Regions from separate parts of the Streptomyces sp. NPDC058758 genome, predicted to be linked through region 1. Evidence: riboswitches for the same ligand, from Rfam matches in the RefSeq annotation. Region 1 holds a riboswitch; the other holds the start of a gene.

The links. A riboswitch is a leader RNA that binds a small molecule or an ion and turns the genes downstream of it on or off. The one in region 1 is predicted to bind cobalamin.
Region 2: another riboswitch for cobalamin. It lies ahead of ACFW6A_RS08445 (ribonucleoside-diphosphate reductase subunit alpha); the one in region 1 lies ahead of ACFW6A_RS25135 (energy-coupling factor ABC transporter permease).

What each region holds. Positions count from the first base shown of each region.
Region 1 is NZ_JBHYPS010000024.1:41,287-48,487, forward strand. It holds gene dhaK (dihydroxyacetone kinase subunit DhaK) at 1-616, shown strand, start outside; gene dhaL (dihydroxyacetone kinase subunit DhaL) at 624-1,235, shown strand; gene ACFW6A_RS25130 (PTS fructose transporter subunit IIA) at 1,232-1,639, shown strand; cobalamin riboswitch at 1,915-2,137, shown strand; gene ACFW6A_RS25135 (energy-coupling factor ABC transporter permease) at 2,166-2,864, shown strand; gene ACFW6A_RS25140 (energy-coupling factor ABC transporter substrate-binding protein) at 2,861-3,220, shown strand; gene cbiQ (cobalt ECF transporter T component CbiQ) at 3,227-3,976, shown strand; gene ACFW6A_RS25150 (ATP-binding cassette domain-containing protein) at 3,973-4,815, shown strand; gene ACFW6A_RS25155 (hypothetical protein) at 4,960-5,100, opposite strand; gene ACFW6A_RS25160 (NADPH-dependent 2,4-dienoyl-CoA reductase) at 5,241-7,201, shown strand, end outside.
Region 2 is NZ_JBHYPS010000005.1:33,884-41,084, reverse strand. It holds gene mctP (monocarboxylate uptake permease MctP) at 1-742, shown strand, start outside; gene ACFW6A_RS08450 (GNAT family N-acetyltransferase) at 826-1,329, shown strand; cobalamin riboswitch at 1,380-1,538, shown strand; gene ACFW6A_RS08445 (ribonucleoside-diphosphate reductase subunit alpha) at 1,670-4,048, shown strand; gene ACFW6A_RS08440 (ribonucleotide-diphosphate reductase subunit beta) at 4,048-5,064, shown strand; gene def (peptide deformylase) at 5,135-5,785, opposite strand; gene ACFW6A_RS08430 (hypothetical protein) at 5,852-6,832, opposite strand; gene ACFW6A_RS08425 (HD-GYP domain-containing protein) at 6,912-7,201, opposite strand, start outside.

The DNA of each region.
Region 1 (7,201 bases):
GGTCGCCAAGGTGCTCGTCGACGACGACGTGGCCGTGACGGACAGCCTGTACACGGCGGGGCGGCGCGGGACCGGGGCCACGCTCTTCGTGGAGAAGCTGGCCGGGGCGGCGGCGGACGAGGGCGCGCCGCTGGAGCGGGTGGAGGCGCTGGCGCGGCGGGTGGTCGCGCGGTCGCGGTCGTTCGGCGTGGCGCTGAGCGCCTGCTCCACGCCGGCGAAGGGCGGTCCGACCTTCGACCTGCCGCCGGGCCAGCTGGAGCTGGGCATCGGGATCCACGGCGAGCCGGGGCGGGAGCGGCGCGGGATGATGACCGCCGGGGAGATCGCCGAGGTCGCCGTCGACGCCGTCCTGGACGACCTGCGGCCGTCGGACCCGGTGCTGCTGCTGGTGAACGGGATGGGCGGGACGCCGCTCCTGGAGCTGTACGGCTTCAACGCGGAGGTGCGGCGCGTGCTGGACGCCCGGCGGGTGCCGGTGGCGCGCACGCTGGTCGGGAACTACGTGACCTCGCTCGACATGGCGGGCTGCTCGGTGACCGTGTGCGCGGCCGACGAGGAACTGCTGCGGCTGTGGGACGCGCCGGTGGCGACCCCCGCCCTGCGCTGGGGCCGGTGAGCGGGCGATGACGGGGACGGCGTACGGGGCCGCCTTCGCGGTCCGGTGGATGGAGACGGTGGCGGCGGCGGTCGCGCGGGAGGCCGACCGGCTCACCGAGCTGGACTCCGCGATCGGCGACGCGGACCACGGGGCCAATCTCAAGCGCGGGTTCGCCGCCGTGGCCGAGGCCCTGGCGAAGGAGCCGCCCGCGACGCCGGGCGCGGTCCTCGTGACCGCCGGACGGCTGCTGATCTCGACCGTGGGCGGTGCCTCCGGGCCGCTGTACGGGACGCTGCTGCGGCGGGCCGGGAAGGCGCTCGGGGAGGCCGGGGAGGTCTCGCGGGCGGAGCTGGCGGACGCGCTGGCCGCCGGGGTCGCGGCGGTCGGGCAGCTCGGCGGGGCGGTGCCGGGCGACAAGACGATGCTGGACGCGCTGACGCCGGCGGTGGAGGCGCTGCGCGAGTCCTTCGCCGCCGCGCGGTCCGCGGCGGAGGCCGGCGCGCTCGCGACCGTGCCGCTGCGGGCCCGCAAGGGCCGGGCCAGCTACCTCGGCGAGCGGTCGGTGGGGCACCAGGACCCGGGGGCGACGTCCTCGGCACTGCTGTTCGCCGCCCTGGAGGAGGTGGCGGCCGGATGAGCGGCGGCAGGGTCGGGATCGTCCTGGTCTCGCACAGCGCGGCCGTCGCCGGCGCCGTCGCGGAGCTGGCCCGCGGGCTCGCGGGCGGCGGGGACCTCGCGCCGGTCGCGGCGGCCGGCGGCGCCCCCGACGGCGGTCTCGGTACGAGCTCCGAGCTGATCGCCGCGGCGGCGGAGGCCGTCGACGCGGGCGCCGGGGTGGCCCTCCTGGTGGACCTGGGCAGCGCGGTCCTCACCGTGAAGGCGCTCCTCGCCGAGGGCGACGAACTCCCGGAGGGGGCGCGGCTCGTGGACGCCCCCTTCGTGGAGGGCGCGGTGGCCGCCCTGGTGACGGCGAGCGCCGGCGGCGACCTCGACGCGGTCGCCGCCGCGGCCTCGGAGGCGTACGACTACCGCAAGGTCTGAGCCTCCCGGTCCCGGGGCGTACGACTGCCGCACGGCCTCAGCCTCCTCCACCTGGAGGCATGCGGTCACCGCACGATCCGACCTTCCCGGCTCCGGAGACGTGCGGCCACCGCACGGCCTGGCCCTCCCGGCCCCGGGGGCGTACGACCGCCGGGAGATCCGGTCTCCGTCCCGTCCCGTCCCGTCCGTCCCGTCACGTGCCCACCGGAGCGGGGGCGTGGCGGCGGTGGCGGCCCGCCGGGGCCGGCGGCGCTCCGGAGCGCGAGTGACCGACCCCGCATTGTGATGAAGCAGGTCAACCCACTAATGTCACAGGGCCTTGGTGTTCGGGAAACCGGTGCAGTACCGGTGCGGCCCTCGCCACTGTGATCGGGAGGTCAGGCTCCGTCCCTCCGGGGAAGCCACTGCTCCGCCGCGGGAGACCGTCGTGGGGTGGGAAGGCGGAGTCGGACGTCACTACCGTCAGCCAGGAGACCGGCCAGGGCGCGTTGTCCATCCACGAGGTGCTGGAGAGGGTCTCCCGATCATGCATATAGCCGAGGGGTATCTGCCCCCCGTCCATGCGGCCGCCTGGGGCGTCGCATCGGCTCCGTTCGTCGTCCACGGCGTCCGCGCGCTCACCCGCGAGGTGCGCGCCAACCCCGAGTCCACCCTGCTGCTCGGCGCCTCCGGCGCCTTCACGTTCGTCCTCTCCGCGCTCAAACTGCCGTCGGTGACCGGGAGTTGCTCCCACCCGACGGGCACGGGGCTGGGTGCCATCCTGTTCCGGCCGCCGGTCATGGCGGTGCTCGGCACGATCACCCTGCTGTTCCAGGCGCTGCTCCTCGCCCACGGCGGGCTGACCACACTGGGCGCGAACGCCTTCTCGATGGCGATCGTCGGCCCCTGGGCGGGGTACGGGACGTACCTGCTGTTCCGGCGGTCCGGGGCGCCGCTCATGGTCGGCGTCTTCTTCGGCGCGTTCGTCGCCGACCTCTCCACCTACTGCGTGACCAGCGTCCAGCTGGCCCTCGCGTTCCCCGACCCGGGCAGCGGGGTGGCGGGCTCGCTCGCGAAGTTCGGCGGGATCTTCGCGGTGACGCAGATCCCGCTCGCGGTCAGCGAGGGCCTGCTGACGGTCCTGGTGATGCGGCTGCTCACGCAGTCCAGCAAGGGGGAGCTGCTGCGGCTGGGCGTGCTCGCCCGGCCGAAGGCGGCCGAGCGGCGCGAGGAGGCGGCGGCGTGACCAGCCGGAACGCGAAGATCAACGGCCTGCTGCTCCTGCTGGTGGCCGCGCTGGCCGTGCTGCCGCTGGCGCTCGGTCTCGGCGACCACAAGGAGGAGCCGTTCACCGGTGCCGACGGGGAGGCCGAGACCGCGATCACCGAGATCGAGCCGGACTACGAGCCCTGGTTCTCGCCCCTGTACGAGCCGCCGTCCGGCGAGATCGAGTCGGCGCTGTTCTCGCTCCAGGCGGCGCTCGGGGCCGGCTTCCTCGCCTACTACTTCGGGCTGCGGCGCGGCCGGCGGCAGGGCGAGGAGCGGGCCGCGGCCCGTGTGGAGGGCGGCGCGGCCGCCCCGGACGCGGACAAGGACGCGTAGCCGCCGATGCTGCCGATCGACGCGGCGGCGCACAGCAGTCGCTGGCGCCGCCGCCATCCGGCGGAGAAGGCCGTGCTCGGTTTCGGCCTGACGCTGTGCGCGGTGTGCCTGCCGCCGTGGCCGGGGGCGCTCCTGGTCGCCGCGGCGACCCTCGCCGTGCTGCTCGGTCCGGCCGGCGTGCCCGGCCGGCAGCTGTGGCGGGCCTTCCGGATCCCGCTGGGCTTCTGCGTCACGGGGGCCGTTCCGCTGCTCTTCGCGGTGGGCGGGTCCGGCGGTGCCGTGGCCTGGGCGCCGGACGGTCCGGTCCACGCCGGGGAGCTGCTGCTGCGGACGGCGTCGGCCTCGCTGGGCGTGCTGCTGTTCGCCTTCACCACGCCGGTGTCGGACGTGCTGCCGCGGCTGGTGCGGGCCGGGGTGCCGGCGCCGGTGGTGGACGTGGCCCTGGTGATGTACCGGATCGTGTTCCTGCTGCTCGACGCGCAGGGCAAGGTGCGGCAGGCGCAGGCGGCGCGGCTCGGGGCGACGACCCGGGCCGCGGTGTGGCGCTCGATGGCCGGCCTCGGCGCGACCTCGTTCGTGCGGGCCTTCGACCGGGCGCAGCGGCTCCAGACCGGACTCGCCGGGCGCGGTTACGACGGCACCCTGCGGGTCCTGCTGCCCGAGGCGCCCGTCTCCCGCCCCTTCCTCGCGGCGACGGGCGGCCTCCTCGCGGGGCTCGTCGCCCTCACCCTCGTACTGGAAAGGCTTCTGCCATGACGACCCCCCACCCGGTCGTGGAGCTGGTCGGCGCGGGTTTCGCGTACGAGGACGGGCCCGCCGTCCTCACGGACGTCTCCTTCGCCGTGCGCGAAGGGCGGGCGGTCGCGCTGCTCGGGCGCAACGGCGGCGGGAAGACGACCCTGCTGCGGCTGCTGAGCGGCGGGCTGCGGTGCGCCGGCGGGGCGCTGCTCCTGGACGGGACGGAGGTGGCGTACGACCGGAAGGGGCTGACCCGGCTGCGGACCTCGGTGCAGCTGGTGGTGCAGGACCCGGACGACCAGCTGTTCGCCGCCTCGGTGGCGCAGGACGTGTCCTTCGGGCCGATGAACCTGGGGCTGCCGGAGGACGAGGTGCGGCTCCGGGTGGCGGAGGCGCTGGCGGCGCTGGACATCACGGCGCTGGCGGACCGGCCGACGCACCTGCTGTCCTACGGGCAGCGCAAGCGGGCGGCGATCGCGGGGGCGGTGGCGATGCGCCCCCGGGTCCTGATCATGGACGAGCCGACGGCGGGCCTCGACCCGCACGGGCAGGAGCGGCTCCTGGAGACCCTGGACGGGCTGCGGGCCGCGGGGACGACGGTGGTCATGGCCACGCACGACGTGGACCTGGCGCTGCGCTGGGCCGACGAGGCCGCCGTCCTCTCCCCCGACGGGCTGCGCACCGGCCCTGCGGCCGAGCTGCTGGCGGACGACGCCCTGCTCGACGCGGCGCGGCTGCGCAGGCCGTGGGCGGTGTCGGTCGGGCGGCTGCTGCACGCGCGGGGGCTGCTGCCGGAGGGCGTGCCGGGGCCGCGGACGGCGGAGGACCTGGACGCGCTGCTGGACCGGGTGGGCTGAGCGGGCGGGCCGCCGACGGCGGCGGCGTTCAGTCGGCGGCGGCGGCGTTCAGTCGGCGGCGGCGGCGTTCAGTCGGCGGCGGCGGCGGCGTTCAGTCGTCGTCGGCGGCGGCGGCGTTCAGTCGGCGGCGGCGGACGGCGGCGTTCAGTCGGCGGCGGCGGACGGGGCGGGGAGGCGGAAGCGTTCGACGTCGGGCCGGCGGAAGGCGTGCGCGTACGGCTCGGCGAAGGCGACGTGCCGGAAGTCCACGAAGGCGCCGGACCCGTGCGTGAGCGTCTCTTTCACGCCTCTCGGCGCGGGCACGCCGCACCCCCGCTTCTACCGAGTAGTAACCATCACACCCCGATCCTTCTGCAACTAGTTGCATAAGGGTGCTCGGGTCGCCTACAACAGGATCCGACGATCCCTGCGCGAGGAGGCGCCCCGTGACCGCCACGACCCCGTACCCGCACCTGCTCAGCCCGCTCGACCTGGGCTTCACCACCCTGCCCAACCGGGTGGTCATGGGCTCGATGCACGTCGGCCTGGAGGAGACCGAGCACGGCTTCGAGCGGATGGCCGCCTTCTACGCCGAGCGGGCGCGCGGCGGCGCGGGCCTCATCGTCACCGGCGGCATCGCGCCCAACGAGGCCGGCCGGCCGTGGGACGGCGGCGCCAAGCTGACCACCGCCGAGGAGGCCGCCGAGCACCGGCTGATCACCGACGCCGTGCACGCCGAGGGCGGCCGGATCGCGATGCAGATCCTGCACTTCGGGCGGTACGCCTACCACCCCGCGCTGGTGGCGCCGAGCGCGATCCAGGCGCCCATCAGCCCCTTCGTGCCCAACGAGCTGACCGACGCCGAGGTCGAGCAGACCGTCGAGGACTACGCCCGCTGCGCCGAACTCGCCCGCGAGGCCGGCTACGACGGCGTCGAGGTGATGGGCTCCGAGGGCTACCTCATCAACGAGTTCATCGCCGCCGCCACCAACCACCGCACCGACCGCTGGGGCGGCTCCTACGAGAACCGGGTCCGCTTCCCGCTGGAGATCGTCCGCCGGATCCGCGAGCGGGTCGGCACCGACTTCATCATCGTCTACCGGCTCTCCATGCTGGACCTCGTCCCCGGCGGCTCCACCCTGGAGGAGGTCGTCGCGCTCGCCAAGGAGATCGAGGCGGCCGGCGCCACGATCATCAACACCGGCATCGGCTGGCACGAGGCCCGCATCCCCACCATCGCCACCTCCGTGCCGCGCGGCGCCTACACCTGGGTGACGAAGAAGCTGATGGGCGCGGTGTCCGTGCCGCTCGTCACCAGCAACCGCATCAACACCCCCGAGGTCGCCGAGGAGATCCTGGCCGACGGCCGCGCCGACCTCGTCTCGCTCGCCCGGCCCTTCCTCGCCGACCCCGCCTTCGTGAACAAGGCCGCAGCCGGCCGCTCCGAGACCATCAACACCTGCATCGGCTGCAACCAGGCCTGCCTGGACCACACCTTCAACCTCAAGATCACCTCCTGCCTGGTCAACCCCCGGGCCTGCCACGAGACCGAGCTGGTCCTCTCCCCCACCCGGCTCGCCAAGCGGATCGCCGTCGTCGGCGCCGGACCCGCCGGCCTCTCCTGCGCCGTCTCCGCGGCCGAACGCGGCCACACCGTCACCCTCTTCGACGCCGCCTCCGAGATCGGCGGCCAGCTGAACGTCGCCAAGCGGGTGCCGGGCAAGGAGGAGTTCGACGAGACGCTGCGCTACTTCCGCGTCCAGCTCGCCGAGCACGGCATCGACGTCCGCCTCGACACGCACGTCTCCGCCGCCGACCTGGACGGCTACGACGAGGTCGTCGTCGCCACCGGCGTCACCCCCCGCGACCCCGGCATCGAGGGCCAGGACCACCCGAGCGTGCTCAGCTACCTCGACGTGCTCCGCGACGGCGCCCCCGTCGGCGAGCGGGTCGCGATCATCGGCGCCGGCGGCATCGGCTTCGACGTCGCCGAGTTCCTCACCGACGGCGGCGAGGGCGCGAGCCGGGACCCGGAGACGTACTTCCGCCAGTGGGGCGTCGACACCTCCTACGAGAACCGGGGCGGACTGCGCACGCCCGAGCGGAACGCGCCCCCGCGCCAGGTCCACCTGCTCCAGCGCAAGGCCGCCAAGGTCGGCGCCGGACTCGGCAAGACCACCGGCTGGATCCACCGCACCGAACTCAAGCACCGCGGCGTCGCCATGGTCGCGGGCGTCACCTACGACCGGATCGACGACGAGGGCCTGCACCTCACCGTCGCCGGCGAGCCGCGGGTGCTGCCGGTCGACACCGTCGTCCTCTGCTCCGGCCAGGAACCCCGCCGGGACCTGTACGAGGAGCTGGTCGCCGCCGGCCGCACGGCCCACCTCATCGGCGGGGCCGACGT
Region 2 (7,201 bases), on a different contig from region 1:
GCCGCTCTACTCGCTGATGCTGGGCCTGCTCGCGCTGCTCGGCTTCATGGCGATCGCCGCCGGGATCAAGGTCCAGAACGGCCAGCTCGCCATCCCGCAGCTCTTCGAGGACATGTTCCCCGCCTGGTTCGCGGGCGTGGCCTTCGCCGCCATCGGCATCGGCGCGCTCGTCCCGGCCGCGATCATGTCGATCGCCGCCGCCAACCTCTTCACGCGGAACATCTACAAGGACTTCATCAAGCCCGGGGCGACCCCCGAGCAGGAGACCAAGGTCTCCAAGCTGGTCTCCCTCCTGGTGAAGGTCGGCGCCCTCGTCTTCGTCCTCACCATGGACAAGACCGTCGCCATCAACTTCCAGCTCCTCGGCGGCATCTGGATCCTCCAGACCTTCCCGGCCCTGGTCGGCGGCCTCTTCACCCGCTGGTTCCACCGCTGGGCGCTGCTCGCCGGCTGGGCGGTCGGCATGCTGTACGGCACGATCGCCGCGTACAACGTGTCGACGCCGAAGCAGGCCCACTTCGCCGGCTCGTCCGCCGAGATCCCCGGCATCGGCGAGATCGGCTACATCGGCCTCACCGCCTTCCTGCTCAACGTCGCGGTGACGGTGGTCCTCACCTTCGTCCTCAAGGCCGTCAAGGCCCCCGAGGGCGTCGACGAGACCTCCCCGTCGGACTACACGGCCGACGCCGGCGACGCCGGTGTCCGCACCGAACTGCCGAAGGTCGGCGCCGGCTCCCACTGAGCCGCCGGCAGGCACGCGGACGAGGGCCCGGGGCGGCGGAAAACCCCGGGCCCTCGCCGTGTCCGCCGGGCAGACTGCCGGGCATGGACTTCACGATCAGGGCCGTACGGCCGGAGGAGTACGAGGAGGTGGGCGAGCTGACCGCCCGTGCCTACCTCGACGACGGGCACCTCACCTTCGGCGAGGACGACGACTACCTGCCGGTGATGAAGGACGTCGCCCGGCGGGCCGCCGAGGCGGAGGTGCTGGTCGCCTCGGACCAGGACGGGGCGCTGCTCGGCGCGGTCACCTTCACGGCGGGCGGCGGCGCGTGGGCGGACATCGCCGTCCCGGGCGAGGCCGAGTTCCGGCTGCTCGCCGTGGCGCACGCGGCGCGCGGCCGGGGCGTCGGCGAGGCGCTGGTACGGGCCTGCGTGGACCGGGCCCGGGCCCTCGACGGGTGCGCGCGGCTGGTGCTCTCCACCCAGGACCGGATGACGACCGCCCACCGGATCTACGGGCGGCTGGGCTTCGCGCGGCTGCCCGAGCGGGACTGGAGCCCGGTGCCGGGCCTGTCCCCGCTGCTCGCCTTCACCCTGGAACTCTGAGCCCCCGCCCCCGTCTCCTGTCCGTCTCACACCCGCGAGGGACACAACATATGGGGGGTGCCGTGATCGGCGCCCCCCACATGTATGCTCGTGCTCGCTGTCGCCGCAGGGGAATCCGGTGCGAATCCGGAACTGTCCCGCAACGGTGTACTTCGTGCGCTTTCGCCACGAAGGGAGTCCGAGGACCTGCCGACGGTGCGCCCGGTCCGTCCGTTCCGGGTGCCGAAGACGTCCGGGCCTCGCGGAATGGGCCGGTGGACGCGGACGCATCCGCGCGTGCGGCTGTCCGTCCGCCCCCTCCCCCGCCGTGGCCCCGGGCCGAGCGAGGGAGAGCCCCCACGTGACCATCGCGCCTGCGGGTCCGTCAGCCGCCGAGGCCGCCGCGAGCGAGAGCGACGGCCCCGGGACCGTACTGCTGCGGACCCTGACCGACCTCACCGCCGACCTCACCGACACCGACCCCGGACGGGTCGCCGCCGCCGCGCTGCGCGGCCGGCACGCCGGTTCGGACGAGGCGGAGCTGCGCGAACTGGCCACCGAGGCCGCGGCCGGGCTCATCTCCGAGGACCCCGCCTACTCCCGGCTCGCCGCCCGCCTCCTGACCCTGACCATCGCCGACGAGGCGGTCTCGCAGGGCGCGGTCTCCTTCTCCGCCTCCGTCGCCACCGGCCACCGCGAGGGCCTGATCGCCGACCGCACCGCGGCCTTCACGGCCCTGCACGCGGACCGGCTCGACGCGCTGGTCGACCCGGCCGCCGACGACCGCTTCGGCTACTTCGGCCTGCGGACGCTCTACTCCCGCTACCTGCTGCGCCACCCGATCACCCGCAAGGTGATCGAGACCCCGCAGCACTTCATGCTCCGCGTCGCCGCCGGCCTCGCCGAGGACGACTCGACGCGCGCGCTCGACGAGGTCGCGGCGCTGTACGGGCTGATGAGCCGGCTCGACTACCTGCCCTCCTCCCCCACGCTCTTCAACTCCGGCACCCGCCACCCGCAGATGTCCTCCTGCTACCTGCTGGACTCCCCGCAGGACGAGCTGGACTCGATCTACGACCGCTACCACCAGGTGGCGCGGCTGTCGAAGCACGCGGGCGGCATCGGCCTGTCGTACTCCCGGATCCGCTCGCGCGGTTCGCTGATCCGCGGCACCAACGGGCACTCCAACGGCATCGTGCCATTCCTCAAGACGCTGGACGCCTCGGTCGCCGCCGTGAACCAGGGCGGCCGCCGCAAGGGCGCCGCCGCCGTCTACCTGGAGACCTGGCACGCGGACATCGAGGAGTTCCTGGAGCTCCGCGACAACACCGGCGAGGACGCCCGCCGCACCCACAACCTGAACCTCGCCCACTGGATCCCGGACGAGTTCATGCGCCGGGTCGACGCCGACGCCGAGTGGTCGCTCTTCTCCCCCGCCGACGTGCCCGAGCTGGTCGACCTGTGGGGCGAGGAGTTCGACGCGGCCTACCGCGCCGCCGAGGCGAAGGGCCTGGCCCGCCGGACCATGCCGGCCCGCGACCTGTACGGCCGGATGATGCGGACGCTGGCGCAGACCGGCAACGGCTGGATGACCTTCAAGGACGCCTCGAACCGCACGGCCAACCAGACCGCCGAGCCCGGCACGGTCGTCCACTCCTCCAACCTGTGCACCGAGATCATCGAGGTCACGAACGACGGCGAGACCGCCGTCTGCAACCTCGGCTCGGTCAACCTCGGCGCGTTCGTGGCCGACGGCGACATCGACTGGGAGCGGCTCGACGCGACCGTCCGCACCGCCGTCACCTTCCTCGACCGGGTCGTCGACATCAACTTCTACCCGACCGAGCAGGCCGGCCGCTCCAACGCGAAGTGGCGGCCGGTGGGCCTGGGCGCGATGGGCCTCCAGGACGTCTTCTTCAAGCTGCGGCTGCCCTTCGACTCGGCTGAGGCGCGGGCGCTCTCCACCCGGATCGCCGAGCGGATCATGCTCGCCGCGTACGAGGCGTCCGCCGACCTCGCCGAGCGCAGCGGCCCGCTGCCGGCCTGGGAGCAGACCCGTACCGCCCGGGGCGTGCTGCACCCCGACCACTACGGCGTCGAGCTGAACTGGCCGGAGCGCTGGGCGGCGCTGCGCGAGCGGATCGCGTCGACCGGCATGCGCAACAGCCTCCTCCTCGCCATCGCGCCGACCGCGACGATCGCCTCGATCGCCGGCGTCTACGAGTGCATCGAGCCGCAGGTCTCCAACCTCTTCAAGCGCGAGACGCTCTCCGGCGAGTTCCTCCAGGTCAACTCGTACCTGGTCGACGAGCTGAAGCGGCTCGGCGTGTGGGACGCGCAGACCCGCGAGGCGCTGCGCGACGCCAACGGCTCGGTGGCCGGCTTCGGCTGGGTCCCCGCCGAGGTGCGCGAGCTGTACCGCACGGCCTGGGAGATCCCGCAGCGCGGCCTCATCGACATGGCGGCCGCCCGCACCCCCTTCCTGGACCAGTCGCAGTCGCTGAACCTGTTCATGGAGACGCCGACGATCGGCAAGCTGTCGTCGATGTACGCGTACGCCTGGAAGCAGGGCCTGAAGACGACGTACTACCTGCGCTCCCGCCCGGCGACCCGGATCGCCCGCGCGGCCCGGGCGTCGACGACGGCCGCCGCCCCCCTCCCCGTCCAGCAGGCGGCCACCGACGCCGACGCGATCGCCTGCTCCCTGGAAAACCCCGAGTCCTGCGAGGCCTGCCAGTAATGAGCTCCACCGAGAACAAGAACCTCCTCGACCCGGGCTTCGAGCTCACCCTCCGCCCGATGCGCTACCCGGACTTCTACGAGCGCTACCGGGACGCCATCAAGAACACCTGGACCGTCGAGGAGGTCGACCTCCACTCGGACGTCGCCGACCTCGCCAGGCTCACCCCCGGCGAGCAGCACATGATCGGCCGGCTGGTCGCGTTCTTCGCGACGGGCGACTCGATCGTGGCCAACAACCTGGTGCTGACGCTCTACAAGCACATCAACTCCCCGGAGGCGCGGCTCTACCTGAGCCGCCAGCTCTTCGAGGAGGCCGTCCACGTCCAGTTCTACCTGACCCTCCTGGACACCTACCTCCCCGACCCGGACGACCGGGCGGCCGCGTTCGCCGCCGTCGAGAACATCCCCTCCATCCGCGAGAAGGCGCAGTTCTGCTTCACGTGGATGGACTCGGTGGAGAAGATCGACCGCCTGGAGACGCAGGCGGACCGCCGTCGCTTCCTGCTCAACCTGATCTGCTTCGCCGCCTGCATCGAGGGCCTCTTCTTCTACGGCGCCTTCGCGTACGTCTACTGGTTCCGCTCCCGCGGCCTGCTGCACGGCCTGGCGACCGGCACCAACTGGGTGTTCCGCGACGAGACCATGCACATGAACTTCGCCTTCGAGGTCGTGGACACGGTCCGCAAGGAGGAGCCGGAGCTCTTCGACGACGCCCTCCGGCAGCAGGTCACGGACATGCTGAAGGAGGCCGTCGAGGCGGAGCTCCAGTTCGGCCGCGACCTGTGCGGCGACGGTCTGCCGGGCATGAACACCGAGTCGATGCGCGCGTACCTCCAGTGCGTCGCCGACCAGCGCCTGGTCCGCCTCGGCTTCCCGCCGGTCTACGGCTCCGAGAACCCCTTCGGCTTCATGGAGCTCCAGGGCGTCCAGGAACTGACCAACTTCTTCGAGCGCCGCCCGTCCGCCTACCAGGTGGCGGTCGAGGGCACGGTCGACCTGGACGAGGACTTCTAGTCCGTCCGGACACGCGAGAGGGCCCCGCGCTCGTGGAGCGCGGGGCCCTTCGGCGTGCGTGCGGGGCGCGTCAGTCGTTGGGGACGACCGGGTAGCGCGGGGTGCCCTCTTCCATCTGGCGCAGGGCGTCCTTGCGGTCGCGCTTGGAGAGCTTGTCGATGTAGAGGAAGCCGTAGAGGTGGTCCGTCTCGTGCTGGAGGCAGCGGGCGAAGTAGCCGGTGCCGCGGACCTTGATGGGGTTGCCGAGGAGGTCCTGGCCGTGGACCTCGGCGAAGTCCGGGCGGGCCAGCTCCGCGTAGGCGGTGGGGACCGAGAGGCAGCCCTCGTTGGAGTCGTCGAGGTGGCGGCGGTCGGCCGGCAGCTCCTGGAGCACCGGGTTGACCACGTGGCCGGTGTGGCGGACGCCCTCGTCGTCGGGGCAGTCGTAGACGAAGACCTTGAGGCCGACGCCGATCTGGTTGGCGGCGAGGCCGACGCCCTCGGCGGTCTTCTGGCTGGCGAACATGTCGTCGACCAGGGCGGCCAGTTCGGGGCCGAACTCGGTGACGTCCTCGCACTCGTGGTGCAGCACCGGGTTGCCGACGACCGTGATGGGCCGGGAGGTGCCCCGCTCGCGGTGCGCGAGCTCACGCTCCTCGCACTGCTCCGTGTCCACGATGTAGCCGTCGTCGTCCAGGGCGTAGCCCGTGAAGATCCGCTCGCCCGACTCCTGCTGCGCCATGTGCCGCCGCGCCTTCCTGAAAACCCGATTCCGTCGGGGACAGCCTACGGGGCCGGGGCGGAAGGCTCAGCAGACCTCTTCGAGATCGCGCCATTCGCGGCTGTCCGGGCTGTCCGCGACCCAGCCGTCGAGGAGCCCGCGCACCAGGTCCGCCGGGGCGGCGATGCCGCACTCGCGCTCGGGGACCCACAGCTCGCCGGGCGAGCGGTGGCCGAGCGGTCCGGGGTGGCCGGGCTCGCTGTGGTCGTGCGGGTCGACGTGGTCGCCCTCGCCCTCGGCGCTGGGCATGGTCGACTCGGAGCAGGCCCGGCACAGGAGCCGTACCGACGAGGACCAGTCCTCGGCGGCGAAGCCCGCCTCGGCGGCGAGCTGCTCCAGGGCGTCCCGGTCGTCCTCGGTGGCGGCCTCCAGGAGGACCACCCAGGTGGGGACGGGCGACGGCGCCCACAGCTCGATCTCGTCGAAGACCGGGTAGGAGGGGCCGGCGCTGGTGGTGCGCTCGCCGTTCGGCACGCCGTCGTGGAGGACGACCTCGCCCCAGCGCCGTCCGGAGGACGGCAGGGGGATGGAGAGGACCTCGATGCGGGCCGGGTCGAGCCTGCGGCCCCACACCACCTCGGCCTCGCCCTCCGGCGAGAGCCGCACGGCGGCGCTGCCCAGCTCCATGCCGGCCGGCTCACCGGTGGCGGAGGAGGCGCCGGGGACCTTCAGGCCGTAGGCCTGCCAGGCGCGGCGGGCCAGCGGCCAGTCCTGGAGCGCGGTGGCGGCGATGCCGACGTTCCACCAGTCGGGGGCGCCGGTCTCCTTGTCGAGCAGGGCCACGGCGCGCAGTCCGGCGGCGCGGGCCTGCTCCCAGTCGTGCCGGAACTTGTGCAGCAGCGCCAGGTTGAACCAGGACTCGGAGAGCCAGGGCTCCAGATCGGCCGCCCGGGTGAGCAGCGCGCCCGCGTCCTCGTACCGTCCGTCGCCGATCAGCGTGAACGCCCGGTCGGTGGCCTGCCGCCACGAGGCGGAGGGCCGATGCCGTACCTTCCCGAAGATCCTCACGATTCCCGCCTGCCGGTCGCTTCACCCTCTTGTTCGCATCCAACCATGCCGGGTCGGACGCGCGCTCATTACCCATGGGTTACCCCGTGGGGACCGAGGTCACCCCCGGGACCGTGCCGCGGGCCAGGACTCGGGCCAGACAGGCGACGACCTCCGGGTGGTAGTCCCGGGCGGTGCCGAGCCGGAGGGTCTCCAGGGCCTCCAGGGCGGCGCCCGCGCCCTCCCCCGCCAGGTCGTCGTAGGCGTTCACGGCGCGGACGATCCGGGCCGCCGTGGGCTGCTCGCGGTACGGGTCGGACTGCCGCTCGACGACGTGGGCGACGGCCGCGGGAACGCCCGTCAGCCGGACCACCTCGCCGCCGAGGAGGG